3 regions of the Afifella aestuarii genome follow, and region 2 is predicted to be linked to each of the others. Evidence: riboswitches for the same ligand, from Rfam matches in the RefSeq annotation. Region 2 holds a riboswitch; each other region holds the start of a gene.
What was found. A riboswitch is a leader RNA that binds a small molecule or an ion and turns the genes downstream of it on or off. The one in region 2 is predicted to bind cobalamin.

Region 1: linked by a shared signal. The riboswitch ahead of EO094_RS03660 (DUF4198 domain-containing protein) and the one ahead of EO094_RS17925 (ABC transporter substrate-binding protein) in region 2 are both predicted to bind cobalamin.
Region 3: linked by a shared signal. The riboswitch ahead of EO094_RS14635 (PocR ligand-binding domain-containing protein) and the one ahead of EO094_RS17925 (ABC transporter substrate-binding protein) in region 2 are both predicted to bind cobalamin.

The regions. Positions count from the first base shown of each region.
Region 1 is NZ_SAUF01000001.1:804,580-815,195, forward strand. Features, by position in the region: gene EO094_RS03650 (N-acetylglucosamine-6-phosphate deacetylase) at 1-692, opposite strand, end outside; gene EO094_RS03655 (DEAD/DEAH box helicase) at 1,113-2,720, shown strand; cobalamin riboswitch at 2,884-3,096, shown strand; gene EO094_RS03660 (DUF4198 domain-containing protein) at 3,256-4,053, shown strand; gene cbiM (cobalt transporter CbiM) at 4,069-4,701, shown strand; gene EO094_RS03670 (cobalt ABC transporter permease) at 4,698-5,336, shown strand; gene cbiQ (cobalt ECF transporter T component CbiQ) at 5,339-6,121, shown strand; gene EO094_RS03680 (energy-coupling factor ABC transporter ATP-binding protein) at 6,133-6,819, shown strand; gene EO094_RS03685 (metal-sensing transcriptional repressor) at 6,988-7,251, shown strand; gene EO094_RS03690 (nickel/cobalt efflux transporter) at 7,262-8,143, shown strand; gene EO094_RS18525 (threonine/serine exporter family protein) at 8,306-9,625, shown strand; gene EO094_RS03705 (MFS transporter) at 9,783-10,616, shown strand, end outside.
Region 2 is NZ_SAUF01000005.1:808,268-818,883, forward strand. Features, by position in the region: gene EO094_RS17895 (gamma-glutamyltransferase family protein) at 1-347, shown strand, start outside; gene EO094_RS17900 (OsmC family protein) at 1,090-1,521, opposite strand; gene EO094_RS17905 (aminodeoxychorismate lyase) at 1,666-2,340, opposite strand; gene EO094_RS17910 (pseudoazurin) at 2,536-2,964, opposite strand; gene EO094_RS17915 (ABC transporter ATP-binding protein) at 2,967-3,752, opposite strand; gene EO094_RS17920 (FecCD family ABC transporter permease) at 3,749-4,798, opposite strand; gene EO094_RS17925 (ABC transporter substrate-binding protein) at 4,811-5,818, opposite strand; cobalamin riboswitch at 5,949-6,181, opposite strand; gene EO094_RS17930 (class I adenylate-forming enzyme family protein) at 6,346-7,863, opposite strand; gene EO094_RS17935 (thiolase domain-containing protein) at 7,867-9,027, opposite strand; gene EO094_RS17940 (HpcH/HpaI aldolase family protein) at 9,074-9,826, opposite strand; gene EO094_RS17945 (hydantoinase B/oxoprolinase family protein) at 9,835-10,616, opposite strand, start outside.
Region 3 is NZ_SAUF01000005.1:82,068-92,683, forward strand. Features, by position in the region: gene EO094_RS14610 (extracellular solute-binding protein) at 1-317, opposite strand, end outside; gene EO094_RS14615 (ROK family transcriptional regulator) at 582-1,763, opposite strand; gene EO094_RS14620 (SIS domain-containing protein) at 1,919-2,962, shown strand; gene EO094_RS14625 (ROK family protein) at 2,959-3,933, shown strand; gene EO094_RS14630 (ABC transporter ATP-binding protein) at 3,948-5,036, shown strand; cobalamin riboswitch at 5,469-5,680, shown strand; gene EO094_RS14635 (PocR ligand-binding domain-containing protein) at 5,801-7,051, shown strand; gene EO094_RS14640 (response regulator transcription factor) at 7,044-7,913, shown strand; gene eutJ (ethanolamine utilization protein EutJ) at 7,926-8,774, opposite strand; gene EO094_RS14650 (acetate/propionate family kinase) at 8,785-9,993, opposite strand; gene EO094_RS14655 (zinc-binding dehydrogenase) at 10,092-10,616, opposite strand, start outside.

The sequences.
Region 1 (10,616 bases), on a different contig from region 2:
GCGAGCGCCGTGCCGAGGAGGCCGGGCGCGCGCGAGGTCATGGGCGGCATGGCGTTGTAGAGATGCGTGAAGCAGGCAATGCCCGCGGCAAGGCCAGCCTCCGTCTCCGCGGCATCGGCGGCGCTGTGGCCGGCGGAGACGACGACGCCCATCGCCGCGATTTCACGGATGAGGTCCGGGGGGACGATTTCCGGCGCGAGCGTCAGCATGACCGGGATATCCGCGGCGCGAAGACGTTCCAAGATCGCCAGGGTGGCGCGATCCATCGGCCGCATATGGGTGGCGTCGTGGGTGCCCTTGCGCTCCGGGTTGAGGTGCGGGCCTTCCAGATGCAGGCCGAGGAGACCCGGCATGCCCCAGGCCTCGATCACCGCCTCGGCGGTCGCGCGCATGCGTTCGGCCGTCGTGGTGATGAGGGTCGGCATCAGGAAGCCGGTGCCGAGGCGCCGCTGGGCTGCGATGATCGTCTCGATCGCGGCGGGGCTCGCATCGGAATTGAGCATGACGCCGCCGCTGCCGTTGACCTGAAGGTCGGTGAGGGCGGGGATGAGGAGATGCGGGGTGAGATCGGGCGTCTCACGCGGGCCAAGCGGCCGGATGCGGTCGATCGCGCCCGCCTCGATCTCCACGGCAAGGCCGGTCTCAAAGCGGCCATCCTTCCAAAGACGGGTCGGAGCGATAAGGCGGGTCACGAGACGAGATCCTCTGAAAGGCCGGGGCGAAGCCGATGTGCAGCCGGCGCGGAGGCTGCGAAATGCCAAGGGTTCGGACGCTCTGTCCGGCCGGCGCGCGAATGGACCGGAGATACGCGCGCCGGCGGGTGCCGGCAAGAGAAGCGGCGGCTTCAAATGCCTCGCTCATGCAAGCTTCGGCGGCAGGGAACGCGATTGCGGTTGCCAATTGCCGCAAGGCGTGGTTCAAGGGCGTGATGACCCCGCGCGTAGAGGCGTTCGTCGCCGTCGGTGGTCACAAGCAACTTTCCGTATCGATCGTTGCCCCGAAGGCGCCCGTTGAGGCGTAAGCTCCCGGCAGCTGATCTACGCAGGCTTCCAAAACCAAGTGACACAGCTCGCGCCGGCCGTCTCAGGCTGGCCGCGACGAGAAAGCTCATATTGACACTTTTCAATGAACTCGGCCTCGCCGAGCCGATCCTTCGTGCCGTTGCCGCCGAAGGCTATACCAATCCGACTCCGATTCAGGAGCAGGTCATCCCGACCATGCTTGCCGGCCGCGATCTTCTCGGCACGGCGCAGACGGGAACCGGCAAGACGGCGTCCTTCGTGCTGCCGCTGCTCGACAAGCTCAGCCGCACCATGGTGCCGGCCGCGCCGCGCACATGCCATGCCCTCATCGTCGTGCCGACGCGCGAGCTTGCCCAGCAGGTCGCCGACAGCGTGCGCAATTATGGGCGCTTCGTGAACATGTCCTCGGCGGTCGTCATCGGCGGCGCCCGGCCCGGACCGCAGGTGAAGGCGCTGTCGCGCGGTGTCGATTTCATCATCGCGACGCCTGGCCGTCTTCTTGACCATATGCAGACCGGCGCCGTCCGTCTCGACCAGACCAACGTCGTCGTGCTCGACGAGGCCGATCAGATGCTCGACCTCGGCTTCATGCCGGCGATCCGCAAGATCCTGGCCAAGATGCCGCGCGAGCGCCAGACGGTTCTCCTCTCGGCGACGATGCCGCCGGCGATCCGCAAGCTCGCGGGCGATTTTCTCCACCAGCCGGCGGAAATCTCCGTCGCCCCGGTGTCGCGCCCGATCGAGCAGATCGCACAAAGCGTCATCAACGTGGCGAGTGCCGGCAAGCGCGACATGCTCGTCGATCTCCTCGGCGCTGCCGATATGGAGCGGGCGATCGTCTTCACGCGCACCAAGCGCGGTGCCGACAAGGTGAGCCAGCATCTCGACAAGGCGGGCCTGCGCTCGGCGGCGATCCACGGCAACAAGAGCCAGAATCAGCGTGAAAAGGCGCTCGGTGCCTTCCGCAACGGCCGTGTCGCCGTTCTGGTCGCCACCGATATCGCAGCGCGCGGCATCGACATCGACGACGTTTCGCATGTCGTCAATTTCGAGCTGCCGAACGTGCCGGAAGCGTATGTGCACCGCATCGGGCGGACCGCGCGCGCCGGCAAGAGTGGCATCGCGATCTCGCTGTGCGATCATTCCGAGCGGGGTCTTCTGCGCGATATCGAAAAGCTGATCGGCAAGAGGATCGACGCGCATGGCGCGGCCCCTCGGCGTGAGGCAGTCGCGAACCAGGCCGGGGCCGAGGTAGTCGGTGAAACCGATGAGGCGCCGTCTGCAGGCGTGCGCCAGCAGGCGGGCGAGCGGCGCGACGAAAGATCACGCCAGCCCGGCAAGCGCAATTCTCCCTCACGCAACCGCCGGCGTTCGGGCAACAAACCCGCGGCCTTCGAAGCTCGCTCCGATGGGCGCAACGAAGGGCGGAGCGAAGGGCGGAATGAAGGCCGCAACGGCGACGCCCCGAAAGGCGGCCGCAACCGCAGGCCGGAAGGTGCCGAAGGAGGCCGTTCGGCCAAGCGGGCCGAGGGCGGCGCGCCCAAGAGCCGCAAAGGTGGCTCGGATGGCCGGCGTGACGGGGCCCGCCGCGACGGCGGCCGCGGCAACGAGGGCGCCCAGGCCGGTCTGGAGCGGATGCTGCGCAAGAGCAGCAAGCCAAAAACCGGGGCGGGCGACAAGCAGGTCGCCGCGCGCTGAAGACAGCGACGCCACGCAAGTTTGAGAGGGCCGGCCGCCATGTGCGGTCGGCCTTTTTTGTGCCCTCGGGCACCCTTCGGCGTGGTCCGTTGCCGGCAAAGGAACGCCGTGTCGGGCATGGCTGCTCAACGTGCACGGCATTGACAATTATGGCCATTCGCCGGCAGATGGGGGCGTCAACGGTTTCCGGACGCAAAGCGACCGGATTAAAAGGGAACACGGTGAGGCGTACCCAGCAGGGACCAAAACCGTGGCTGCCCCCGCAACTGTGAGCGGCGAGCAGGGCTTCAACATGTCACTGGCGCATTGGCGCTGGGAAGACGAAGCCATGCTGTGACCCGCAAGCCAGGAGACCTGCCGCTGACGCGCGACGCCGGGCCACCGGTGCCGCACCGCAACGGACGCCGGGGTGAGCGTCTGGCGGTGGAACGGCGCCAGGAATCCGATTTGCGCCCAATCCTCGCCAAAACCCCGATCGTCCTTTCCGCATCACTGTCGCGGTTCGTCCGCTGCAGTCATTGGAGAGACGATACGAATGAACCTTCGTAAGTTTGCCTGTGCCGCCCTCACATCGGCGGCGTTTCTTCTTCCCGCCGCAGCCGAAGCGCATTTTCAGCTGATCTATACGCCCGAGGTGAATCTCGCCGAGCCGGGCGACGTGCCGCTGAAGCTCATCTTCTGGCATCCCTTCGAGAACGGCCATGTCATGGATATGGGCGCGCCGGAAGAGTTCTACGCCGTCTTCCGCGGCAAGAAGATCGATCTCAAGGACAGCCTGAAGCCGATCTCCTTCGAGGGGCTGGAAAACAGCGCGCAAGCCTTCGATGCCACGCTGCCGGCGAAGCGCGCCGGCGATTACACGCTCGTCGTCGTGCCTCAGCCCTATTACGAGGAGAGCGAGGACATCTACATCCAGCAGATCGCCAAGGCCTATCTGAACCGGGCGCAATTGCCGACCGATTGGGCCGAGCCCAAAGGGCTTGCGACGGAAATCGTGCCGCTCGATCGCCCGACCAACATTCTGGCCGGCTCCACCTTTACGGGCCGCGTCCTGTCGGAAGGCAAGCCGGTCGCGGGTGCCGAGATCGAAGTCGAATACATGGCGGCCGAGCCCTCCATGGACGAGAACAAGCCCACCGAACCCAAAGCCTCGCCGATGCCGGGCGGTGCCGTCATCGCGATGAGCGACGAGAACGGCTACTTCACCTTCGGCGTCCCCAAGGCCGGGTTCTGGGGCTTTGCCGCGCTCGGTTCGGGTCCGAAGACGGAGTTCGAGGGCAAAGAGCTCTCGCAGGACGCCGTCATCTGGGTGCGCGCCTACGACGTCGAATGACGGCAGGAGGGATCGATGCATATTGTCGACGGAGCTCTCGCCAATGACGTCGTCATCGGGGGAGCGGTGTTGGCGGCCGGGGGCATTGCGCTCGGCCTCAAATCGCTGACGGCGGAAAAGATGCCGGCCGCCGGGGTGTTGAGCGCGACGTTCTTCGTCGCCTCGCTCATCCATGTTCCGATCGGTCCCTCCAGCGTGCATCTCATCATGAACGGTCTGGCCGGGCTTGTGCTCGGCTGGGCCGCCTTTCCGGCGCTGTTCGTCGGGCTTCTTCTGCAAGCGGTGTTCTTCGGCTTCGGAGGGCTCACCGTGCTCGGGGTGAATACGCTCAACATCGCGCTGCCGGCAGTGATCGTCTATTATCTGTGCCGGCGGGGGATCGCCTCCAATTCGCTGACGGTCGCCGCGATTTCAGGCGCCATCGGCGGGGGGCTCGCGATCGCGCTGACGACTGCGTTCGTGGCGATCGCTCTGGCGCTGTCGGGCGACGAATTCATCCCGGCCGCCAAGCTCGTCTTCTTCGCCCATATCCCGATCATGATCATCGAAGCGCTGGTGACGGGGGCGGCCGTGGTTCTCGCCCGCCGTGTCAAGCCGGAGCTCTTCGCCACTTTCAATCGATCCGCTGCCGAGGAGGTCGCGCTATGAGAAAGCTCTGCGCAGCCCTCGTTTTCCTGGCTCTTCTGCCCGCGTCGCAGGCTCTCGCCCACAAGGTCATCGCATCCGTCTATGCGTCCGGCGATGTCGTGGAAGGCGAGGTCGGCTTTTCCAACGGCGACATGGCGAAAGATGCGACGGTCGAGGTGTTCGACGACAACGGCAACAAGCTCGGCGAGACGGTAACCGACGAGACCGGCGCCTTCACCTACAAGCCCGAAAAGGCGGTGCCGCTCGTCTTCAAGGCCAATCTCGGCGCAGGCCATGTGGCGCAGGTGCGGATGTCGGCCGAGGAGTTGCCGGAGATCGGCGGTGCGGAGGCCTCATCGCCGGCGCTGGTCGCTGCCGAAGCTGCGGCCGGTGCCGCCGAGCCGGCGTCTTCCGGCGACGGGACTGTGGGGGCGACCGCCCAAAGCTCCGGCGTCGATCTCGCCGCGCTTCTTGAAGCACAGCACGAGATGATCACCGAAGCGGTGCAGAAACAGGTGATCCCGCTCAGGCGCGATATCGACGCCTATAAGGAGAAGCACGACATGCAGAGCATCCTCGGTGGGATCGGCTATATCTTCGGCATCTTCGGCGTCGCGTTCTATATCGCGGCCCGGCGCAAGATGACGGCGGCCTGACGATGAGCCACGTTCTCTCAGCCGGACGGCGCGCGCTCACCGATACGGGCGAGGCCAAGGGCACGCTGATCGATGGCATCGACGTGCGCACCCGCATCGTCGTTGCTGTCGCCTTCGCCATCGTGATGGTGAGCCTGCAGGATCTCGCCGTTTTGGCGACCGGGCTTCTGGCGGCGTTCTTCCTGATGCTGTCGGCGCGGCTGCCGGTCGCCCGGACGCTCAAGCGCATGGCGATGATGGACAGCTTCATCATCTTCCTGATCGCCATGCTGCCCTTCACCGTGCCAGGTGATGCGATGTTCACCGTCTTCGGCTTTGCGGCGAGCTGGCAGGGGCTGCGGCAGGCGGCGGAGATCGCGCTGACGGCGAATGCCGTGATCCTCGCCTTGATGGCGCTCGTCGGCTCCACCGAGCCGGTGACGCTCGGCCATGCGCTGCGGCGTTTGATGGTGCCGGAAAAGCTCATCTATCTCCTGATGTTCACCGTGCGCTATGTCGACGTCCTGCAGCAGGAATATCAGCGTCTGCGCATGGCGATGAAGGCACGCGGATTTCGCCCCTCGAACAACCGGCACACCTATCGCTCCGTCGGCTATCTCGTCGGGATGATGCTGGTGCGGGCGATCGAGCGGTCGGAGCGCATTCTCGGCGCCATGAAATGCCGGGGCTTTACCGGCCGGATGCCGCTGTTCGACACGCTCGCCTTCACCTACCGCGATGTCGTGTTTGCGACGGGCGTGACGGTCTTCCTCGCCTGTCTCATCGGCGCGCAGGCGATCCGCTGAGGCCATGACGCATGTCTGAACTCATCGCCCTTTCAGATATCCATTTCGCCTATCCTTCGGGGCCGCCGGTCCTCAAGGGCGTCGATATGTGTCTGATGCCGGGCGAGAGGCTGTGCATCGGCGGGCATAACGGTGCGGGCAAGTCGACGCTTCTGCACATCATCGTCGGGCTGTTGCGGCCGTCGCGCGGCCGCATCACCGCCTTCGGGGCTCCGCGGCGCGAGGAGAAGGATTTCCACGAGGTGCGCTGTCGCGCGGGCTTCGTCTTCCAGGATCCCGACGATCAGCTCTTCTGCCCGACGGTCGCGGAAGATATCGCCTTCGGGCCGCTCAATCTCGGCAAGAGCCGCGACGAGGCGATGGCGATCGTCGATGAGGTTCTGGAGCGGCTCGATCTCGTCAGTTTCCGCGACCGCATCACCCACAAGCTCTCGGGCGGCGAGAAGCGGCTCGTCACGCTCGCCGCCGTTCTGGCGATGGAGCCGGAGGTTCTGCTTCTCGACGAGCCGACCAACGCGCTCGACGTCGACAACAAGGCGCGGCTGAAAGAGATTCTCCTGTCGCTGCCGCAGGCGATGATCCTCGTCTCGCACGACCACCGTTTCCGCGGCGATGTCTCGACCCGCACCGTCGTCATGTCGCATGGCCGGCTGGTGGAGCGGGACATGCATTGCACGGCAACGGACGAGGCCGGCTAGGGCTTCAGGACCGGCTCGCTCGACCGTTCGGTTGCCGGCGTCCAAAACTCCCCACACTTTCAGCCTCTTAAGCGGAAATTCCATTCCATTTGCCGGCTCACGAGCGCGGCAAACGGGGGTGAGCTATTTTGATTGTCGTATCCCCTCCGGGGGGATAGGATGATTTGCATGAAGCACGGTTCACACGGCGATGTCGTCAAGCGGCTGAAACGGGCCGAGGGGCATCTCAGGCATACGATCGAGATGATCGAGGAGGGGCGTCCCTGCCCGGACGTCGCGCAGCAGCTCCACGCCGTCTCCAAGGCGATCGAGCAGGCGAAGCGCCTCTATATCCACGACCACATCGACCACTGCCTCGACGGCAGCATCGAAGACGGGGCGGACCGCGCGAGCCTGGTCGAAGAGTTCAAGGAAATCTCGAAGTACCTGTGAGGGGATCGCCATGGATATGAGCGGGATGATCGCCGCGGGCGGCAGCAATCCGGTCCTGCTTGCGGCCATGGCGCTCGTTCTCGGCGCGCTGCACGGGTTGGAGCCCGGGCATTCGAAGACGATGATCGCCGCTTATATCGTCGCCATCCGCGGCACGGTGGGGCAGGCGGCCCTTCTCGGGGTTGCGGCGGCGCTGTCGCATTCGCTCATCGTCTGGGTTCTGGCGATCCTCGGCATGCGCTTCGGGTCCGAGTTGATCGGCGAGAAGGCAGAACCCTTCTTCGTGATGATTTCGGGCGCAATCATTCTGTCGATCGCGATGTGGATGCTGTGGCAGACGCAACGATCTGCCGGGACGGCCAGGACACATCCGCATGGGGCGCATGATCACGGGCATGACTACGTGCATGGACACGACCACGATCATGGGCACGCTCATCATCACCCGCATCCGCTCGACCACCTGCACGCTCATGATCACCCGCATGAGCATGATCATGCGGGGCTCGATGCGCATGCCGCCGCGCATGCGCGCGATCTCGAAGTGCGGATCGGGGCGGGCAAGACCTCGACCTGGCAGACGATCCTGTTCGGGCTTTCCGGCGGGCTCATTCCCTGCGCCGCGGCGATCACCGTGCTGCTTTTGTGCCTCCAGATCGGAAAATTCTGGCTCGGCATCACGCTGGTGGCCGCTTTCAGCACCGGTCTCGCCTTGATGCTCGTCGCCGTCGGGGCCGTCACCGCGCTCGGCATCGGCTTCATCTCCGCGCGCTCGTCGCGCTTCGACGCAGTGATGGCGAAGGCGCCTTATCTTTCTGCGATGCTGGTGGCGGCGATCGGCCTCTTCATGATCGTTTCCGGTTGGAGCCATGCAGACATGCACCTCCTCTGAGGGCGTTTCCGGCGCTGGCAAGCCTCGCTTGCGACGATTTCTCCGAGAAAATTTTCCGTCTTCGTCATCCGCGATCTCAATCGCGCACGATCTTGTGCTACGCGGCTGGCGTGGGAGGGCGCCTTCGGATCAATCCGCCTCGTGGCGGACACAGGAGACGAAATGACGGACAGAAACGATCCGGTCGTGATGCGCCACAGAAATTTGGAAAAGATCGCCATGACGGCGTTGGCTGTCGGGCGGACGCTCGTCGAAACCGGGGCGAAGACCGATGTCGTGCGCCAGGGGATGACGATGGTTGCCGAAGGGCTCGGCGCGGATCAGATCCACGCCCGCATCGGCTTTGCCTCGCTGTCCTTGACGGTGACGAGCGGCGACAACACCATCACCCGCATGCGCACGGTCGGGGCCCATGGCGTCAATCTGCGCCTGAACCACGGCGTGCGCCGGTTGTGCACCCGGGTGAAGCATCATGACATGACGGTCGCCTCGACCATCGAGGCGCTGACCCATCTCATCACCAAGACGCCGCGCCATCCCTGGTATCTGGTGGCGCTCGCCGTCGGGCTCGCCTGCGCCTCCTTCGGCCGGCTTTTGGGCATCGACTGGTCGGCCTTCATGCCGGTCCTCATCGGCGGCGCGCTGGGCCAGGCGGTGCGGCACTTCCTGCTCAAGGCGCACACCAACCCCTTCGTGGTGGCGGCGATCGTCGCCTGCGTCGCGGCCACCACCGCCGGCTTCGGCTCTGAGCTCCTGGCAAGCCCGATGCTGCAGACGGCGATGTTTTCCTCGGTGCTTCTCCTCGTGCCGGGCGTGCCGGTGCTCAACGCGCAGACGGACATCATGGAGGGCTATCCGACGATGGGCAGTGCCCGCGCCATGACGGTTCTGATGATCCTCGTCTTCATCACCGTCGGCGTGTGGGCCGCGCAGATGGCGCTCGGCGTCGGCGGACCCAAGGCGGCGCCGATCGTGCACGGGGTTCTGCATCAGGCCTTCTTCGGAGCGACGGCCGCCTTCGGCTTCGGCATTCTCTTCAATTTCGGCTGGCGCACCCTGTTCTGGGCGGCGCTTGCTGGCGGGCTGGCGCTCAGCGTGCGCACGGTCGGCCTCGAACTCGGCTGGAGCCTTGCCGCCGCCTCGTTCATGGCGGCGGCCGCCGTCGGCGTCGCCGTGCGCCTCCTCAACCTTCTGCCGGATCGCTTCGGGCCTGCGGGAAACGTTCTGGCCGTCGCCGGCTGCATCCCGATGGTGCCGGGAAGTGCCGCATCGCAGGGGATCATGGGGCTGATGGAATTGACCGCGCAGGCGCCGGTCGACGCCCATGCGACGCTGCTTTTCACTGTGGAATACACCTTGCGCGCCATCTTCACGATGGGCGCGATCGGCGCCGGGCTCACCATCGTGACTTCGGTGCTGCGACGGCCGGATTTTCCGGCCTGGACCGAGAAAGTCGGCCTCCGCGCGCAGCGAGAGGAATGAAACAAGGCGGCGCCGGGGGTGGCCGGGGGTTGGCTGCGGAGGAAATTGGTTTAGGTCGTTGAGTGGCGGTGGCCGGAAGCGGTCGCCGCCCGCTTAGCCTCATACCCTTCTCCTGGTATTTCCCGGTGCCCCGGGCCGCCCTCTCTTTCCGGACCTCATGCTTTCCAGACATCTGCAATTGTTTCGCGCCGAGCCGCGCATCCTCGCTTTCGGGGCCTCCTCGGCCTTTCTGTCGAGCCCTGGGCAGACCTTCTTCATCGCGCTCTTCGTGGCGCCGATCGCGGCGAGCCTCGGCTATTCGAGCGCCGAAATGGGCGGCATCTATCTCGCTGCGACGCTGACCTCTGCGAGCCTGTTGCCGGCGGTCGGGCATTGGATCGACCGGGTCGATCTCCGGCTTTACGTGACGATCGTGCTCGCCGGTCTCGCCGCCGCCTGCCTGTCCGCATCGATGGTCGAAAACGGCCTCATGCTCTTCGGCTCGTTCCTGTTTTTGCGGATGTGCGGGCAGGGGCTGATGACGCATATCCAGGCGACCTCGGTGGCGCGCTATTTCGTCAATCGCCGCGGATTGGCACTGTCGATCACGGCGATGGGGCTGCCGCTCGCCATCGCCGTCACGCCCAATCTCGCCGCCTTTCTGATCGGCGAGATCGGCTGGCGCGCGGCCTATGTGGTCGTCGGCGTCTTCCTCATCGCCGTCGCCCTGCCATGGCTTTTGTGGCTGACGCGCCACCAATCGCGCTTCACGACGCCGCTCGCGCGGGCGGCGGGTGCGCCGGCGCCGCGGGTTCTCGACGGGCTCAAGATCGTCGCCACGACGCGCTATTTCTGGCTGGCGCTGCCGATCCTCGTCTATATGCCGTTCACGGCGACCGCGCTCACCTTCCACATCGTGCCGATCGGCGAGGCGCAGGGATGGCCGGGCGGATTGATCGCGACCGGTTTCACGCTGATGGCGGTGGGCGATCTCTGCGGGCTCATCGTCTCC
Region 2 (10,616 bases):
TTCTCATGGGTGACGGCACGCCCCTCATGAGCTTCGGCGTCATGGGCGGCGCGATGCAGGCGCAGGGTCACGTGCAGATGGTCCTGCGCACGCAGCTTTGGCGGCAGAACCCGCAAGCGGCGAGTGACGCGCCGCGCTGGCGCTTTATCGCCGGGCGCCGGGTTGCCCTCGAAACGGGCATCTCCACCGAGGTCGCAGCAGAGTTGGAACGGATGGGCCATCAGATCGAGCGGGTCGCACCGGACACGGATTTCAGCTTCGGCGGCGCGCAGCTCATTCATCGGCTCGCCGACGGCTATATTGCCGGCAGCGACCACCGCAAGGACGGTCAGGCGGTGGGCTACTAACGGCAAGGCGAGTGGGCCACCGCAGCGACCATTCGATACTCAATCCAGGCTCACAGTCTCCATAGCCCCGACAATTTTTACTGCATCTTCCATCCGCTTACATTACTAACTCCAGTCTGCTGATATACCTTATCTTTCACCCGAAGACCACGTGAGACACGTTTGTTCGGGATAATAATTCGCTACTCATACAATCGGGAAGACTCGTTAAGTCCCTGACATAACCTGTCCTCCAACACCCATTCGCCCTCTCCTGAACACTCTTCCTACACGCACAAATATATGATATTTTAAAATCGAGCAGATTAAATCATGAAATCTGCTTTCTAGATATGATGGGGGATAATTTAGATGAGTGATCCCGCAGAGATCTTCACAAAGACACTTTCCGAAGGTAAGGCGGCAGGTGCGCGGGTAGTAAGCGAGGCAGCAGCCCGTGGAGAGGTGCTAACCACCCGCCAAGCCGTTCTGCGAGGTGCCGGAGCAGGCGCGCGGATTGGCGCCAAGAGGGGAGCGCAGTTCTTTCTGACAACCATGCTGAAAATATTGATGCGTGGAATACGTTAGGGATTGCCGAAGCGAAAACGCGACATCGGCGGGAACTGCCTCGCCAGAAGCTATCTGCCCAACGGCTATATTGCCGGCAGCGACCACCGCAAGGACGGTCAGGCGGTGGGCTTTTAGGCATGCGCCGCAACCATCGCCTTGGGGCGGAGGCTGCGGCGTCGTCAAATCTCCCGGGTCAGCCGACGAGGCTTGCCTCGAGTGTCACCTCGGCATTCAAGAGCTTGGAGACCGGGCAGCCTTCTTTGGCCTTGCCGGCGATCTCCTGGAATTTCGCTTCGTCGATGCCGGGCACTTTGGCTTTCAGCGTCAGGCGGCTGGAGGTGATGGTGAACCCCTCGCCCTGCTGCTCGATGGTCACGGCCGCGGAGGTGTCGAGCTCTTCCGGCGCCATCCCTTCCTGGGTCAACATCAGCGAAAGTGCCATCGAAAAGCAGGCGGCATGTGCGGCTGCGATAAGCTCCTCGGGGTTGCTGCCCTTGCCGCTCTCAAAGCGGCTCGCAAAGCCATAAGGATGCGCGTCAAGCGCTCCGGTCTCCGTTGAGATCGTGCCGCTTCCGTCCTTGATCCCGCCCTTCCAGACAGCTGATCCGTGTTTCGTGGTTGCCATTGTCGATTGCTCCTTTGCCTGGGCTCCGCCGTCTTATCGAGCACTGCGAAGCCGTTTGCTTCGACACGATAGATGGGCCAGCGCGACCACTTGCAAAGGCGTGGATGGCGGCATGGCCTGCGCGACGCCTGTCGGAGGCGATGCCTAGGACGCGATAGAGAGCGATTGCGGCTGTCGGAGACGATCTGAAGCGACAAGGGCGGCGAGCCCCGGATATCGATCGACATCGCCCTCGATCGCCTCGATCTCGAAGCGCGCGAAAAGCGATTCCGGCAGCCAGTCTTCGCCGCGCGCTTTCCGGATCGCCGTCGGATGCTGCCCGTCACGATAGGCGAAGGCACGCATCGCATCCATGTTTTCCCAGATGCTGAAGGTCGCGAGCTGCAACAAGGGATGGGAGCCAAAACCGACATGCCAGAGGCACCCCTCCGCCTCGCTGAGCGAGCGGTCGACCTCAGGCACCTGTCGCCAGAAGGACCGGACCCGCTTCGCAGCGACGCTCGCCAGGGTCAGAACCGCAAAAGGATGCCCGCCGACGTCGTGTCCCGAATAATCGAAGAGCGGCTCGCCGTCCCAGCTGCCATGGCCGCGCGCCGGACGGACGGTGAAATGAAGCTGCTCGATGCTTGGCCCCGCAACGCTGCGGTAAAGTCTGGTCTGGCGCAGCCCCGCCAAATCCTCCTGCCGCTCCGGAACGCCCATGAGACAGTAGCGCGTGAAGTCCGGGAGAATGGAAAAGCCGCTGCCACTTCCACAGCCCAGCAGGCGCAATTGACCGGAACGCTGCGTCGGGCGGTCGATCACCCCCGGAAATCCCATGCGCAGAAAAGCGCCCCACGCTTGCCTGCGCGGGTAACGGAAGAAACTGAGAGTGACAAGTTTCGCAGGCACCATGGACGATCTCAGGTCGCAGCAATTGAAGAAAACGTTCAAGGATTGAGGAATGATCCCCTCGCTCAGATCAACGATGCTTTGCCGCGACAGCTTGGCGCGCAGCCGGAATCGGGGAGGCCCTCACTTGCGATTTTCGGTGAGGATCTCTTCCAGCCTTTGCCGCGCCCGCCTGGGCAGGCCGTCTGGAAGAACGACCGTCGCTGGATCCGCCTCTTCTCCGACGGCGATCATCATCACCATGCCCATGGCGTAGTGAGGGCTGCATTTGAGGCCATAGATGCCCGGCGTCTCAGCCACCACATCCGCCGTTTCGCCGAGAGGCGTCTTGATTTCCTCCGCACCTTCGGGCGCCAGCCCGGCGATGGTCCGGGCGTTATGACCCGGTGTCGTCGCAAGGAAACGGATCGTATCGCCCGGCGCCACGCGCAGGAAATCCGGCTCATAAATCATCGCGCCCTTCTCTCCCCGGCTCAGCATCTTCACCTCGAAGGTCTCGGCATGCGCGAAGCCGCTCACAAGCACTAGCGCCAGAACCAGAACCCCCTTCATGATCAAACTCCTACAGGGTTATTTTCTTGTGATAGCGCAAAGCGCAGGATGGACTCGCCGTTCGCCGGGTCGCCGATTGAGCGCGAGCAGACGTCGAAAACCCGTTCGATCCGAGTGGCGGTCAGGATGTCTTTGGGGGTGCCCACTGCCTCCAGCTGCCCTTTCGCCATCAACCCCAGCCGGTCGCACACCATCGCCTGATTAAGATCGTGCAGAGCCACGACCACCGTGATCGGCAGGCGCCGGACAAGCGCGAGAATCGAAAGCTGGTGGTGGATATCGAGATGGTTCGTGGGTTCATCCAGGATCAGGATGTCGGCCTTTTGGGCCAGAGCGCGGGCAATATGGGCGCGCTGGCGTTCGCCGCCTGAAAGCGTCTGCCATCGACGCTCGGCGAGATGCGCAATGCCGGTTTCGGCGAGCGCCGTCTCCACGATTTCATCGTCGTCCGCGCTGAAGGGAGTAAGAGGTCCCAGCCATGGCGTGCGCCCGAGCTCGACCGTCTCGCGGACGGTAAGCCGGTCGGAGGTATCGAGTTGTTGGGCGACGATAGCGATCCGCCGCGCGACCTCGCACCGCGTGATTTTTTGAATATCGACATCACCGACCATCACCTGGCCGCGGGATGGTTTCCGCAATCCCGAGAGCAGCAACAACAATGTCGACTTGCCGGAGCCGTTCGGTCCGACAAGACCGAAAAGCTCGCCAGGCTCGATCGTCAGATCGATGTCCGACACGATCGGAGTGCGGCCGGCGGACCAGCCGAGAGCATGCGCCGTCAGCGTCATCGCGCCCCTCCGCGACCGCGCACCAGGATCAGCGCGAAGGCCGGCGCACCGACGAGCGCCGTCACGACACCGATCGGCAGAACCTGGCCCGGAATGATGATTCGCGACACGATGTCGGCGAAGATGAGAAAAACGGCGCCGGTGATCGCCGTCATCGGGATGAGCCGACCATGGCGCGGACCGACCAGAAGCCTTGCCGCATGCGGGACAACCAGTCCGACGAAGCCGATTGCACCCACGATGCTGACCATAACGGCCGTCACCAGAGCGGCCGCCCCGATCAGGATCGCCTGCGTCTTCAGCACGTTGATGCCCAGAGAGGCAGCCGCATCCGATCCGAAGGCGAACGCGTCGAGCGCCCGCGCATGGGCCGTGATGATGACAAGCACCAGGATCGCGACGGGTGCGGCGAGCCATACATCAGGCCAGCGCACACCGGACAGATTGCCGAGCAGCCAGAAGATGATGCCGCGCGCCTGTTCGGCATTGGCCGAGTGCGCGATGATCAGCGAGGTCAGGGCATTGAAAAGCTGGGCCCCGGCCACGCCGGCAAGGATCACCTGACCGGTCGATGTTCCCGCAAAGCCACCGGCGGCCCGCGCCAAAGCGATGACGAGCGCAAACGCCACGAGGGCGCCGACGAAAGCGCCGGCCGAGAGCGACACGAGACCGCCGCCGATGCCGGCGATGGTAACAGCCACAGCTCCGGTCGATGCGCCGGCAGAGATCCCCAAAATGTAAGGGTCAGCGAGCACATTGCGCAGCAGGGTCTGAAGCACCAGCCCCGACACGGCCAAGCCTGCGCCACAGCAGGCCGCGACGATTGCCCGGCTGAAGCGGTAATTCCAGACGATGCCCTGGTCGATCGGATCGACAGGATAGCTTCCCCCGAACACCTTCATGGCAAGCACCTGCCCGACCGTTTCCAACGGGATGCGTGTCTCTCCGATCGCAGCCCCGAGGATCAGAGCGGCCCCCAGAATTGCGAGTTTCGACGACAGCGATGTCAGAAAACCCGGCCAGCGGCCGGGTCGTTGAATGGCCATGTCCGGGCTCTGCTATTTCAGCTTGGGAAGTTCATCGGCGAGCATCTCGAGTGCCGAGATGTTGCGGATGGAGGGATCCATGGAATGGGCATCCATGACAAGAATCCGCCCCGCCTTGACGGCGTCCATTTCCTTGGCGACCGGATCCGTCTTGAGGAATTCGAGCTTCTTTTCGACGTCGTCGGCAGGAAAGCGGCGGCGGGTCATCTCGGCGACGACGATGATGTCGGGATTGGCCTTGGCGATCGTCTCCCAGCCAACGGTCGGCCATTCCTCGTCGCTTTGCACGACGTTGCGAACGCCGAGCTTTTCCATCATCCAGCCCGGAACGCCCTTGCGCCCGGCGACATAGGGATCGACGTCCATTTCGGCAGACGAAAACCAGAAGACCGCGGAAACGTCGTCCGCCTTCGCCTCTTTCGCTTTCTCCACGGCAACGGCTTCGCGCTCCGCAAGATCGCTGATGAGTGCCTCGCCCTCCGCCGTGACGTCGTGGATCTCCGCAAGTTCGCGGATCGCACGATAGAGGGCGTCGGTGCTGTACATCTCGAGCCTGGTGCCATCGACGCCAGCGGAATTGTCTTTCACGCAATCGGTCGGAAGGATGTAGGTCGGGATGCCGACGTCATGGAACTGCTCGCGGGTCCCGACAATTCCCTGCGGCCCGATATGCCACTCATAGGAAACCGCAACGAGGTCCGGCTTCTTGGCAACGACGCTTTCGAAACTTGGGTCGTTGTCCGCGAGCCGATCGATGCCGCTGTTGAGTTCGGCAAACTCCGGCAGCACATCGCTGAACCAGACTGAGGTCCCGACGACCTTGTCGCCAAGGCCGAGCGAGTAGAGAATCTCAGTCGCAGACTGGCCGACCGAGACATCGCGCTCAGGCGCAGCCTCGAACGTGATGGTTTGTCCACAATTGTCGATGCTCAGCGGGTAGCTGGTTTCGTTCGCATGCGCGGCGTCGATGAGCGAAAGACTGGCCAGTGCTGCAAGGCCGATCGCGGCGTTTCGGTGCATTGTGTCTGCTATCCTGGTTCCGAGAGAGAACCGCGGGGGCAGGCGGAATGGATTGCCCGAAAAGAGACTCGCGCATTGTCGTCGACGACAAGATTGTCATCTCGATCCTTCCCCCGACATCCCCGCCGGGTCTGGTTGCATGATGACGGCAGGTCTCTTGACTTGCGGGTCTCTGCTTCCCCGAGCCTTCCCAGGCGTTAGACGGTCTCCGTCGCACGCCCAGTGGCATCGTTCGGGGTCGCTCTCCGCTCACAATTGCGGGGGCAGTCACGGATTTGGCGCCTACTGGCTACACCGCACCGTATTCCCTTTTCACCCAGCGAAGTCTTCGTTTCGCTGGAAACCATCGACAGAGATAAAGGCTGGATGGTGTCGGAGTGTCAAGCCGGGTGCACGCCACATTCCGTCCCGGTTGCGCAGGCTCAAACAAGCCGGCGCGCCACGCCCGCGATCGCTCAGACACGCATCCTTCGGACTTCGGTCAGGTGGAGCCAAACGCCCCGCGTTCGCGGCCCCGCCCGATTCGCTTATGCTTGGCTGAGCAACCTGCGAAGTTCGATTTTGAGCACCTTGCCGTAATTGTTCTTCGGAAGCTCATCCAGAAAGACATAGTCCTTCGGGCGCTTGAAGCGGGCGATTTCCTCGCGGCAGAGCGCATCGAGTTCTTCGACATTCGGCGTGTTCTCCGGCGCGACGACGAAGGCGACGACGTCCTCACCCCATTCGGGGCTCGGCCGGCCGACGACAGACACTTCCTGAACGGCGGGATGCCGCAAGAGCACCTCTTCGACCTCGCGCGGATAGATGTTGGTGCCGCCGGAGATGATGACGTCTTTGGAGCGATCCATCAGCGTCAGGAAACCGTCCTCATCCATCACACCGACATCGCCAGTCCAGAGCCAGCCGTCGCGCAGAGTTTCCGCACTCGCCTTCTCGTTTTGCCAGTAGCCGGCCATGACGCTCGGACCGCGAACCAAAATCTCACCGCTCTCGCCAGGGGCGAGCGTATGACCATCGCCGTCCGCCACCCGCACATCGACGCAGGATTGCGCGGTGCCGACGGAGCCGAGGCGTTCGTTCCAGCGCGGATGGCTCCTGTCGGCCACGAGATCGCGAGAGAGGGCCGTGATCGTCATCGGGCTTTCGCCCTGACCGTAGATCTGCACGAAGCGCGGTCCGAAAAGGGAAACCGCCTCTTCGATATCGGCGACGTACATCGGCCCGCCACCATAGACGATGGTCCGGATCCCCTCGCCGTCATAGCCGGTCGTCTTCGCGTGCTGGACGAGACGGCGGACCATGGTCGGCGCGGCGAACAAGGACAGACTGCCGACCGAACCGGCTAGCGAAACGATTTCCGTCGCATCAAATCCACCTGATTTTGGAACGACATGGCGGGCACCGCGGAGAACGTACATGAAGTTGTAGAGCCCCGCCCCATGCGACATCGGCGCGGCATAGAGCGCGGCATCCTCGGTGTGCACCTCGTCGACATCGACAAAATAGGCAAAGCTCATCGCCTGCAGATTGGCGACCGAGAGCATGACGCCTTTCGGATTGCCGGTCGTGCCGGAGGTGTAGAAAAGCCAGGCGAGCGCATCCGACGACATCGCATGTGGCGCGGCAAGCGGTTCGGCGGCAAGGAGCTCCTGGTACGCCGCGCCAGGCGCCGTGACCAGACGCACGCCCTCATCGAGCCGCTGCGCCAGCACCTCGTCTCCCTCAGAAATGAAGACGAGACCCGCTCCTGAATCCTTGACGATGTAGGCCGCCTCGCGCGGATGGAGCTTGTGGTTGATCGGCACGGCGGCCGCGCCGGCCCACCATACCCCATACATGATCTCCAGATACTCGGTCGAATTGGCCATGAAGATCGCGACCCGGTCTCCCGGTGAAACGCCATGCACCTCTTTGAGCGCGCGCCCGAGCCGTGCGGCCCGTTCGGCAAACTCTCCGTAGGTCGCCACAAGTTCATCACCACGCAAAAGCGCCGGTGCTTCGGGCATGCGCCGCGCCGTGCGAAGAAGCCAGTCCGCGAGGTTCATGGGTCAGACCTCCAAAGGCTCGAGGATCGAAACGTAACTGGCAACGGCGCCTCCACCCATGTTGAAGCAGAGGCCGAGTTTCGGATCGGCGAGCTGCATGTCCGCCGCTTCCCCAGTGAGCTGACGGGCGGCCATGACGTGCATGGAAACGCCCGTCGCGCCAACGGGATGGCCCTTGGCCTTCAGGCCGCCCGAACGGTTGATCGGCAGCCTGCCGTCCTTGTGCGTGACGCCGTCCGTAACGAGGGCACCCGCCTCGCCGGGGCGCGCCAGCCCCATCGCCTCCATCGTCATCAGCTCGGCTATGGTGAAGCAGTCATGCACCTCCGCGAAGGAGATGTCGTCGACGGAGACTGCGGCGGCCGCATAAGCCTGCCGAAACGCTTCGGCCGGCCCTTCGAGCCGCGTCAGATCCTTGGCTGAAAGCGGTAGATAGTCGTTCACCTGCACGCGGGCGCGGAAGCTGACGGCCTTCTTGAACTCGCCGGCGCGGTCGGCACGGCAGACGACGATCGCCGCCGCGCCGTCGGAGACGAGCGAGCAATCCGTCTTCTTCAGCGGCTCCGCGATCATCGGGTTCTTTTCGGAAACCTCGCTGCAAAAGGCGAAGTCGAGCGGCTTCCTGAGCTGAGCCAGCGGATTGTCGACAGCGTTTGCATGGTTCTTCACCGCAATCCGCGCCATTGCCTCGCTCGGGTCGCCGAAACGCTCGCGATAGGCACGGGCGAAGCGGGCGAAAATCTCCGGGAAGGAGACGCCCGCCTCCTCCTTCTGGTAGCTCGCCGCGCCGAGGGAGGCGGTCACTTGTGCACCCGGCAGATGGGTCATCTTCTCCGCCCCGGCGACGAGAGCGACATCGATCCGCCCGGCCTCGATCGCGTCGATTGCCGCATAAATCGCGGCCGAGCCCGAGGCGCAGGCATTTTCGAGCCGCGTCGCGGGCTTGAAGCGCATGCCCTCGCCCGCCCCGAGCACCATGGAGGATGCAAACCCGTCCGCCACCATGCCGGCGTTGAAATGGCCGAGAAAGGTCGCGTCGACGTCCTCGCCGCCGATGCCCGCATCAGCGAGTGCCTCCGAGACCGCAGCCCGGACGAGCCCTTCGAAGGACAGCTCGGATTTTCCGAAAGCCGTGTGGCCCCAGCCGACGATCGCAACATTCATTGTCATGCCCTCATTCGAGACGTCTGTTCGGCAAAGATGCCAGCTCTCAATCGATCGCGAGCGCCGCGGCGGCACCGGCCCTCAGAAACCCCTGGTCGGTCTTGACAAGGAAGAAGCTCGCACCCGCTCCCTCCCAGTCCGGGATCTCTTTGGCGCGGCCGACAAACATGCCCGTGCGCGCCCCATCCCCGATGGCAACCGCAACGATCTTCCGACAGAGCGCGCGAAGCTCATCCGATCCCGCCTCCAGACCAGAGGCAATGCCGAGATCGACCGGGCCGACGAAGAGACCGTCGACGCCTGGAACGGCAGCAATCTCGGCGGCTGCAGCAGCGCCGTCCGGATCCTCGATCTGGCAGATGAGCACGCTCTCCCTGGCCGAAAGCTCAAAATGTTCGGCGACGCTGCGCTGCCCATAGCCGGCCGCTGGCGTCGACGGCGAGAAGCCGCGTCCGTCCTGCCCGAAACGCATCGCGGCCGCGATCGCCGTCGCCTCCTCCGGCGAGTGCACATGCGGCGCCATCACGCCGGCAGCGCCGCAATCGAGCACGGTCATCGTCCATTCGAGGCTCGCGACCGGCACGCGCACGACCACCGGAATGCGGGCGGCCCGCGCCGCCAGCAGACAGAGGTCGATCGCCTCGCGCCCGAGCGCGGCGTGTTCGGCATCGAGCACCAGGAAGTCGAGCCCGACCGAGCCGAGAATCTCGATCACCGCCGGGCTCGGCGTCTTGACGAAAGTGCCGACGAGCCGCTCGCCGTCCTTCAGACGGGTGGCGAAGTCCGCATTGACCTTCATCACGGCGCTCAGGCTCCGAAGCCGCCGCCACCGGGCGTCACCATGAAGACCTCGTCGTCCGGCTGCATCTCCATCTTGCGCGTGTCGAGAACCGATTTGCCGTTGATCTCGAAGCGGCCGGGCGAACCGTCGCTGCCGCCCTTCAGGCCTTCCGGCGCAGACTTCAGTCGGCTCGGAATGGTGTTGAGGAGCCACGGCGTCTTGGTGCGCATGCGATAGCCGATGCGCTGGCCGTCGCCACCCGGCTGGGCGCCCTTGCCGCCCGTGCCACGTTCCAGTTCCTTGCAGGTGAAGGCGATCGGATAGGAGGCTTCCAACACCTCGACCGGCACCGCCGCGACGCCCGTCGGATAGCAAATGGCCGAGAGACCAGGCTTCGTCGCACGCGCGCCCATGCCGCCAGAGTAATTGAACATGGAGCTGATGAAGGGCCGCCCGTTCGCATCGCGGCCCTGGATCTGCACGGTCCAGACGGCGCCGGAGCCTTCCGCCACCACCCGGTCGGGAGCGACTTCGGAGAGCGCCTTCAAGATCGGGAACGGCACATACATGCCGACGACGTGGCGGGCATTCACCGGCGAGGGATAGCGCGCATTGACGATGCATTCCTCCGGCAGCGCGAGCTTGATCGGCGCCAGGCTGCCGGCGTTGTTCGGCAGGTCCGGATTGAGCGTGGAGCGCACCGCGAAGGTCGCGTAGGCATGCGTATAGGCCGGCACGACGTTGATGCCCGATGATGCGGGCCTCGAAGAGCCGGCAAAATCGATGGTGATCTCGCCCGCCTCGGCGT
Region 3 (10,616 bases), 730 kb from region 2:
TCATCGGCGAGGATGCCGCGCTTGGCATATTCCGCGGTCCAGATCACGTCGAAGAGGACAACGTCGTAACCCTGGCTGGAACTGCTGGCGAGGAGGGTCTTGTCGCGCAGGCCTTCGTAGGGGACGAACTCGAGATTGACTTTGACGTCGGGGTTCGCCTTCTCAAAGGCCTCTGTCATGCTGCGGACATCGGCCTCGTTGTAGGAGGCCTGCGACATGTAGAGAGCATTGATGGTCGTTTCCGCCGAGGCGGGGCCGGCCATGCCCAGGCCGAGCGATGATGCGACCAAGGCGGTGGCCGCACTGAGGCGTAAAATGTTCATGCACTTGGACTCCATTTCAGTTGCGGACAGTTCCAGCGACATCGAAACCGCGAGGATTAATAATTCAAATTGTTTTGCTAAATAGATCAAGGGCAAAATTGTCTGTCAACGGGCGTTAGCCTGGCCTGTCGCCCTTATTGCACTGCAAAAATCTGCCGATAGGGCCTGAGTGGGTGCACCCTTTGGACGGCGGCGCGCACTCTTTCGAGTGAGGTGCGAGCGCCCGTTCCGAGCCCGCACAGCGCCCCACTTCGGCGCTCAAAGCGCTCCGAAAAGGCCGGCTCCTGCGGCATTCTCCAGCTCTGGCCCGTCTTCCTTCGCAAGCGGATGCAGAAGGCGCGACATCGGCAGAGCTGCAGCTCCTGCCGCTGGCGTATCGAAGCGGACGTCGCCCTTGATGAGCCGTGCGCCTCGGGTCCCTGGATCCGCCGCGGAGCTCGGCAACAGTGGAAAAGTCTTCTCGACGAGGGCGGTCAGGATCGGGTCGGGAAGCAAGCCTCCCACGACGATGCCGCTCGGGTCGAAGAGATTCTCAAGCCCGTTGACGGCGATGCGCAGATAGTAGGCGGCGTCGTCGAGCCACTTTGCGAGCGCGTTATTGCCCGTCTGAAAGGCTTTCAGGAGCAGCTCGGGGCTTGCGCCCTGCCATTCGTTCTCGGTTTGAAGGATCGCCTCGTAGGCGCTGTGCAGCGAGACGTAGCGCTCCAGACAGCCCCGATTGCCGCAGGCGCAGGGCTTGCCGCCGGGATTGACGATGAGATGGCCGAGTTCCGCCGCTCTTTGCCGCACGCCGGTAAAGGGGCGCCCGTCGATGACGATGCCACCGCCGAGACCGAGGCCGAAATAGATGTAAATGAAGGTCGGATGGGTCTGGCCGAAGCCGTAGAGACTTTCGCCGATCGCCGCGGCTGTCGCGTCGTTATCCACAAAAACCGGCAGGTTGAGACGTCCGGAAAGCTCCTGGGCGAGCGGAAAATCGAGCCAGCCTTCCATCGTGAGGGGGCCGCGTGATGCGAAGGTGCCGCTCTCGAAAAAGCCCGGCATCACCGCGCCGAGCCCGAGAAGGCGCCGCCGGATTTCGTCGTTTCCGTTGACCAGGCCGTCGACGGCCCGCTCCACGAGAGGCAAGACCTCGCCCGGATTTTGGCGGGCGATCGGAAGCGCGGTGCGTGCAACGATGTGCCCCAGAACGTCGACGAGCAGGCCGACCAGCTGGTTCTGATCGAGGTGGATGCCGATCGTGTAGGCGCCTTCCTCGTCGACCACATATTCGGTGGCTGGCTGGCCCTTGCGACCGAGGCGACGCCCGGTCTCCTTGATGAGGCCGAGTGCGATCAATTCCCCGGCTATGTTGGAGGCGGTCTGCGAGGTGAGGCCCGTCATCCGGGCGATCTCTGAGCGCGACAGCGGGCCGTGTTTCAAAACCGCTTCGAACGCCACGCGGCGATTGCGTCTTCTCGCATGTTCGAGGTTTGTGCCCTGAAGCGACATCGCACTCCGTCTCGCTGTAAATGGTTGAGTTTTCCAAAACGTTTTGATTAATAGGGACCCATTACGTCAATCAACTTCCTCGATACGGATCCTCAGGCTGCGTTATGACCATGAAAATCAGTGACTTTATCGCCCAACAACCGGCGGCGGTCGAGAAAGTCCTGTCCGACTTGCCGTCACAGATCGAAGCGGCGCTCCCGGAATCGGAGCCTGAACGCGTCATTTTGATCGGCACCGGCAGTTCGATGAATGCGCTCCTTGCCGCCTCTGACAGCTTTTCCGGTCTCCCTGCCGAGCTTGCGCTGCGCAGCCCGCTGACCTTCCTGGCCGAGGCCGGCGAGCGCCGCGTCGCCAAGAGCCTTGCCATCGTCTTGTCCCAGTCGGGCAACAGCAGCGATACGATCGCGGCGACGAAACAGGCCCGCAAAGAGGGCATGGATGTCATCGTGGTGACGGCCGGACGAGATGCGCCGCTTGCCGCCTGTGATGTGAAGCTCGTCTGGCTTCCGGTCGAGGACGAGACCGTCGGGCCGAAGACCAAGGGCTACACGGCGAGCGTTTTGGCGCTTCGCTTGATCGGCATGGCGCTGAGCGGCAAGACGATGCCGACAGCGGCGCGTGGTTTCGTCGACGGTTATGCGCAGCTGATCGAGACGGCGCGCATCTGGTCGACCAACATGGCGCCGAAGCTCGCCGGTGCCGATGTGATCGCAGTGCTGGGGCAGGGACGGCATTACGGTTCTGCCCTGGAGGGTTCGTTGAAAGTGGCGGAAATGGCCGGCATTCCCTCCTTTGGCCTCGAAACCGAGGAGGCGAGCCACGGCCGTCTGCACGGCCTCACCAAGAAGAGCGTGACGATTGCGCTTGCTTCGAACGCGGACGAGCTCGATCTGGCACGCCGTGTCGTGGCGGCAATGGCGCATTACGGCCTTACCGGCTTCATCTTCGATCTCACCGGCAAGGAGCCTGAGGGGATCGTCTGGCCGGCGTCGGAAGAGCCGACGCAAGGTCTCGATACCTTGAGCGCCGTCGTGCCGTTTCAGTGGCTCGCAGTCGATCTTGCCGCGGAACGCGGGCTCGTGCCGGAGGATATGCCTTATCCGGGCATGACGCAGCGGCTCGGCATCAAGGTCGGAGAGGCCGTTTGACGCCCGAATTCCTTTTTGCGGTCGATGTCGGTGGATCCTCGGTGAAGCTTGGCATCGTCGACGGCAACGGCGTCGTCGTCGCCAAGAGCGCACTTCCCTTTCCTTCGCTGGCAAGCTTCGAAGCCCTCGTGGAGGGGGCTGCCGAAAGCCTCGATGCCTTGGCGCGTACGGTCTCAGCTGCGCCCGAAGCGATCGGGATCGCGGCGCCTGGCTATGCGGATCCCGCCACCGGCCTGCCGCTCGACGGCACCGGAAATGTTCCGCTTCTTCAGGGCGGCTCGCTTGCGGCTGAGCTCGCCAGGCGGCTGAACGTGCCCGCCGCGACGGACAACGACGCGATCTCTGCCACGCTCGGCGAATTGGAGTTCGGTGTCGGCAGGCGCGTTTCGAGCTTTGCCCTCATCACGGTGGGCACCGGCATTGGCGGCGCCCTCGTCATCGATCGGCGCATCGTGCGCGGCCGTGATGGCAAGCCGCCGGAATTCGGCGCCATGGTTTTGGAGCCGGGTCATCCGTATGAACGCTATGGTCTTCACGGTACGTTTGAGGATCTTGCGGGTGGCAAGGCCGTCATCGCCGCCTATGCCGCGGAGACCGGAGAAGCGGCCGAAGATCTCAGCATGAGCCTTTTGCGCGAACGCGCTCTGGCCGGCGATGCACGAGCCGACGCGGCATTCGAGACGATGGGGCGCTACATCGCCCAGGCATTCGGGACGATGATCAATCTCACCGCCATCGAGCTTTGCGTCGTCGGCGGGGGCATCTCGCTCGCCGGAGGCTTTCTGCTGGACCGTATCCGTCGCCACCTTCGGGCAAACACCTGGCCGTATCTGGTTGATGATGCCCGGATCTTGGCGACCGAGCATGGTAACGATTCCGGTCTCATCGGAGCGGCAGCCATGGTGCGCCGCCGTCTCAATCCTGTGGCGGGCGAAAACGTCCCCGTCATCAAACCATCGGCATTCGTTTGAACGAGGTGACCGCCATGGCCCGAGAGCTGCAAGTTGAACTTCGAGGCGTGCGTAAGAAGTTCGGGGCCGCGGAGGTGATCCGCGGTGTCGACCTCGGTGTCGAGCCCGGAGAATTCGTCGTCTTCGTCGGACCGTCTGGATGCGGGAAGTCGACGCTCCTGCGCTTGATTGCGGGGCTGGAGGAGATCACCTCCGGCGACCTTCTGATCGAGGGGCGTTCGGTGAAAGATTTGTCGCCTGCCAAGCGCGGCATCTCGATGGTGTTCCAGTCCTACGCGCTCTATCCGCATCTGACCGTTGAAGAGAATATGGGCTTCGGCCTGAAGCAGGCGAAGGTCGAGAAGTCGGAGATCAAGCGGCAGGTCACGGAAGCGGCAGAAATGCTGCGCCTGTCGGAGCTTCTCCAGCGCAAGCCGCGGCAATTGTCCGGCGGACAGCGCCAGCGTGTCGCCATCGGTCGTGCGATCGTGCGCGATCCGAAGGTCTTCCTGTTCGACGAGCCTTTGTCCAACCTCGACGCAGCTCTGCGCGCCCAGATGCGCATCGAGATCGCGCGCCTGCATCGCGACATGGACGCCACGATGATCTACGTCACGCACGATCAGACCGAGGCGATGACGCTCGCCGACCGCATCGTGGTGTTGAACGAGGGGCGCATCGAGCAGGTGGGCACGCCGCTCGAACTCTATGGCAAGCCGAAGACCCGTTTCGTGGCGAGCTTCATCGGCAGCCCGCAGATGAACTTCCTGCCGGTGCGCGTCGCCGGAGCATCGGAGGGAAGTCCTTGCCTCAAGCTCCCGAACGGGGTCGAAATGGCTTTTCCGGAAGCGCCGGCGGCGGCGATCGATCGGGACGATGTCGTGCTCGGCATCCGTCCGCATGAGATCAAGTTCAGCCGCGAGAAGACCGAAGGTATTGCGGCCGAGATCGTCGTCGTCGAGACTTTCGGCAACCACACGCTTCTCTATGCCAATATCGGCGAGGATGATCTCGTGACCGTCGAGACGGCTGGGATCAGCGATGTGACGACGGGCGAGCGCGTTTGGCTGAGCTTCGATCCCGCCCATTGCCATTTCTTCGACGGGGATGGTCAGGCTCTATAGTTCGGGCCGAGGCTTTGACGGCATCGGCCACCTCCGTGCTCGAAGGGGTGTCCGGAGGAGGCGACCCAGAGGAGGTTGCTGGAGGGGACACGGGCAGTCCGCCTCTGTTGCAAAAATCCTGTACTGAAAGGCGCTATTCGTCCCGTGGGGTGATGCCTCTGAGGCCAGACGAAGAGGGTGTCGAGACCTGGCAACATGTGGCATTATGGCCGGATCGGGGCGCGGGCGCCTGTAGAAATCGTCATACATCGAAGTATTACCCTCCAATTCCGATGTAAATATTACGAATATTGGAGCTTCGAATGGCCGTTTTATGGCAAAAAGCAACCTGCACGCGCTAAAAATAAACCGAAAATAGAATTTTCTCCTATTGCCGGTGGGTAACGAAAGCGTTAGCGGCCTTGCCGACTTGACATATGCCTCTCTTAGCGCCAGTAAAAGCCCGTTACCGGTTTCCGAGCGCGAGAGTGCAAGGATGAAAAGGGAATACGGTGAGGCCTACCAAAAAGGGGCCGAAACCGTAGCTGCCCCCGCAACTGTGAGCGGAGAGCAGGGCTGGGAGTGCCACTGGCGCGAAAGTGCTGGGAAGGTAGCCCTTGCTTGGTGCCGCGAGCCAGGAGACCTGCCGGTGATGTGCGTCGGGCTGTGTGGGCTGTCGGCGTACAACGAGGGATGTCGGGGTCTGCATCCAGCGACGAAAATCACGGCGGGCAGCGCTTGCGCTTGCTTGTCATCTTTCGGCGTTGGGCAGGTCGGTCATCTTGATGGAAGAGCATTTCCCAACTCATAAGTGGCGGATCCAGGACTTCGTCGACGTCCCGACGTTGCAGAGGATCCAGGACACGTTTGCCAAGGCCATGGATATGGCGGCGGTGACAGTTGGTCGCGACGGGGTTCCCGTCACCAAAACAAGCAATTTCCAGCCTGTGTGTCGTTTGATGCGTTCCACCCCCGAAGGGTTGCGGCGCTGTCATGCATGCGATGCCTGCGGGGGCCTCGCCGCCTACCGGTCTGGCCGGCCGGCAACCTATGTCTGCCATGCCGGGCTCGTCGACGTCGCCGCGCCGATCATCATCGAGGACGAATATCTCGGCTGCCTCTTGTGCGGCCAGGTGATGCTCGAAAGTGAACGCGAGCGCACGATCCAGAACGTGCTCGACCGAAACGGTTCAATTGGCATTGCTCCGGCTGAACTCGAGGAAGCCGTCTATGCCATGCCGGCGGCCGATCGAGATCGCCTCGATTCCGCTGTCGAGATGCTGATGCTGGCGGCGAGCCACATCATCGAGATTGGCAAGACGAACCTGATCCAGGCGCGCCTCCTCAAAGAGGTGAAAGCCAAGGCGGCCACGGAAAAGGCGCTGCAGGATGCGCAGTTGCGGGCGTTGCAGGCGCGCGTCAATCCGCATTTCCTGTTCAATTCCTTGACGCTCATTGGCTACACGGCTTTCGAGGAGAAGGCGGTGAAGACCGAGGAGGTCGCTTATATGCTGAGCGACATCCTCCGCTACAGCCTGCGCAATCTCGCCACTTCGGTACCGCTCAGCGAAGAATTCGACATGATCGAACGCTGCTTGCGCCTCCACCAGCTTCGCTTCGGCGACCACCTGAGCATCGAAGTCGATCTCGACGAAAGCCTGCGCAATTGGCCGGTCCCGTGCATGGTTCTGCAGCCGCTTGCCGAGAACGCTATCGTGCATGGGGTGGAAGCGCTCTCGCGGCCGGTGCGTGTGCGCGTTTCGGCCCGGAGGGTAGGCGATCGCGGCTTGATCGAGGTTTATGACAACGGCGCGGGGATGAGTGAGGCTCAGGTCGCCGCGCTCAACAACGATCGTTGTGTCTTGCAGCAGGCGGAGCGCAGCCGCGCGGCTCTCGGACTGCAGAGCGTTATCACCCGGCTCGACAGCGAGTACGGCAACGACTTCGATCTAAAAGTAACAAGCAGATTGAATGAGGGAACCCGAATTGAGCTTTCCTGGCCACTCGGCGACTATGCGCAGCTCGAAAATGCTTGAGCTCGCACGCACTGAGCGTTTTGCGTCCATGTTTCAAGGCGCTTTTCAGCAGGAGTCCTCGGTTCGGCCCGGCCTTTTGGTGGCCGACGACACGCCCATCATTCGCTCGACGGTCAGCCGCGTCGTGGCGGCGGAGGCGCTCGACTTCGCCAATGTCTGGGAGGCCAAGAACGGCTCCGAGGCGGTGGAGCTGGCGCGGCGCGAGCATCCTGAGCTTATTCTGATCGACATCAAGATGCCTGGCGTGGACGGGTTGGAAGCGGCGGCGATCATCAAGGCCGAGCTGCCGCGCACGCGGCTCATCTTCCTCACGGCTTATGATGAATTTGCCTATGTGCAACGCGCTCTCAAGATCGGTGCGCTCGACTATCTTCTGAAGCCGATCCGTCCGGCGAAGCTTGGCGAATTGTTGCGGAAGCTCCACGGTGAGATCTGCACGGAATTGAGTGCGTCCTCGTCCGCCTCCGATGCGGAGATCGCGCGGGACGTGACGTCGGCTGCCACGCCCTGTGCGCCGGAGAGAGATCCGGTCAAGCGTGCGATCGCCTTCATTTCCGAAAACTATGCCGATGAAAACATGTCGCTCTCGGCTGTCGCCAATGTCGCGCATCTCAGCCCGTCGCACCTTGCGCACCGTTTTCGCGAATGTGTCGGCATCAGCTACAAGCAGTTTCTCACCGAGAAGCGCATCGAGGCGGCCAAGGATCTGCTCTTGACGACCGACACGACCAACGAAGCGGTCGCCGAGCAGGTCGGCTATGCCAACGTCACCAATTTCTATCGCCTGTTCCAGCGTGAGACAGGCATGACGCCGGCGCAGTTCCGCCGAAGCGAGAAGGAGCCGGTGCCGGACGCGCAATGATCTTCGCGCCGCCTATTTCTGGGGCGGCGCGCCTGTTTTGTCTTCACGATCATGCATGGCGATGCCAATCGGCGTCACGAACATCGGGTGAGACGGCAGCTTCGTCGGGATTCCGGTCATCTCGGCCACGATGTCGGCCATGCCGGGCATCCCGCTGGTGCCGCCCACCAGATGGATGGTCTTGACGTCGTACGGGGCGATGTGGCGGGCGACGATGCTACCGACCTTCTGCATAACCGGTCTGACCAGCGGATAAAGTGAACGGGCCCTTTTTGGGTCCTTTTTGATGTCTTCCGCCTCCTCGAAAGAAACGCCGAGAGCGCCTGAAAGCACCAGCGTGAACTGGGTCCCGCCAGTCGCCTCGTCGGCCGTATAGACGACTTCGCCATCCTTGAAGATCGCAACGCCCGTCGTGCCGCCGCCGACGTCGACCACCGCCCCGTCCTTGATCTGCAGGAGGGCATTGGCCGCTGTCGGTTCATCGACGAAATGCTCGCATTCGAGCCCTGCACCGATGACGACATTCTGCGTTGCCTTCACCTCCGCCGGCGCAACGCCAGGAGGGTAGGAGGTCGCCGCACTCTCGAGCGCGAAGCCGAGATCCGCCTCAACCTCCGCCTTCATGCGCGAAAGGATCTGCATGGCGCCGATGAAATCCACCACGAGGCCGTCCCGCACGATCTGCGCGAATTGATAGCGCCCGGCGAGCGGCTGTCCGTCCTCGTCGAGAACGACGAGGACGGTATAGGCCGTGCCGAGGTCGACCCCGACATGAACCCGGCCCTTGTAACCCTGCCGAGCCGGCGTCTTGTTGAAGACGCTGACTGCACGGGCGAGGATGTCGTCGGCGTGGCTGTTCATCGTTCCTGCCTCACGCGGCTTCTGCTCTCGCCTTTTCGGTCAGGCGAAGTGTGTCGATGGCGATCATCTTTTCCTCGTCGGTCGGCACGACCATGGCCGCCGTCCTGGAATCACGGGTGCTGATCCGCCCGTCGTCGCCCGGCGCCTCGTTGGCGTCGCTATCGATGGCAATGCCGAGGAAGCCGAGCTTCTCGCAGATCCGCGCTCGCATCGAGGGGCTGTTCTCGCCGATGCCTGCGGTGAAGACCAACGCATCGAGCCCGCCCAAGGCGGCTGCATAAGACCCGATATATTTCCGCGTCATGTAGGCGAACATCTCAAGCGCGAGCTCGCAACGTTCGCAGCCACCCTCGGCGCGTTCCTCAACTTCTCGCATATCGTTGCTAATGCCTGAGACGCCGAGGAGACCGCTCCGTTTGTAAAGCATGGCCTCGATATCATCGAGGCTCATGCCGAGTTGCTTGTTGAGATAGAAGATCAGCCCCGGATCGACGTCACCAGAGCGCGTGCCCATCATAACCCCGGAAAATGTGGCGAAGCCGATGCTTGTATCGATCGAGCGTCCGTTCTCGATCGCGTCGATCGTGACGCCGTTGCCGAGATGGCAGATGACCATTTTGAGCTCGTCCACGGGTCTGCCGAGCATGTCCGCCGCCATCTGATTGACGAAGCGGCACGACGTTCCGTGGAAACCGTAGCGACGAATCCGGTGCTCGCTATAGAGCTCGTATGGCAGGGCGTAGACATGCGCATATTCGGGCATGGTCTGGTGGAAGGCGGTGTCGAAGACGACCACCTGCGGTACGTCCGGCAGCAATCTGCGCGCCTCCACGATGCCGACGAGATTCGGCGGGTTGTGAAGCGGGGCGAGCGGGACGCATTCTTCCAGCTTGGCGATGACTTCGTCATTGATCACCGAGGATTTGACGAAGGTGTCAGCGCCATGAACAGCGCGGTGGCCGACCGCCGTGACATCGCTGATGTCGTCTATGACCCCGACCTCCGGGTCGAGCAGGAGGTCGATCATGGCCGTGAAGGCCGTGTGATGGTCCGGCACTGGCACCACGCGGACATGTTTCTCTCCGTGAGCGGTATGTTCCAGCCGTGAGCCCTCTTCGCCGATCCTGCTGACGAGACCTTTGGCGGTGACGATCGTGAGATCGGTGGTGTAGAGCTGGTATTTCAGCGTCGAGCTGCCGCAATTGATAACCAAAATCACCGGTGAACACTCCGCAAGCATGGCCGCACTACCTCTGCGAGGCGTGGGGCGCCGGTTTTCGTTGAGCCGTGCCGCATCGCGGCCGTTGGCGAGGGATGTCAGAGGCTGGCCAGGACGCGCCCCACGATCTGGCGAATGAACTCGTTGTCGTTGGAGACGCCGCTGCCAGCTTTCTTGGCCGCATCGGTGGAGAGGACGACCTTGATTGCCTGCTCCTCGGCCGCGTTCTTGAAGATCTCGTAGGCGTCGAGGATCTGGTTGATGTGGAAGTGGTGAGAGACGAGGCTCGTCGGGTCGAGTCTTCCCGCCTGGACCATCTTCAAAAGGACCGGCACCGTGCTGTTGTCGACGACGCCCATGCGCAGAGTGATGTTGCGCGTCCAAAGCGTTTCGCTGTGCAGTTCGGTGCTCTTGTGGAAGATGCCGATATTGGCCATGCGGCCGCCGGCGGCGAGGATCTCCTGCGCCAGCTGGAAGGTCGCCGGATTGCCGATCACCTCGATGACCGCGTCCGCGCCGCGCCCTTCGGTGAGCGCCATAACCTTCTCGCGCGCCTTGCCGTCTTTGTTGTTGATGATATCCGTGGCGCCGATTTCGAGAGCCTTGGCCAGGCGATTGTCGTC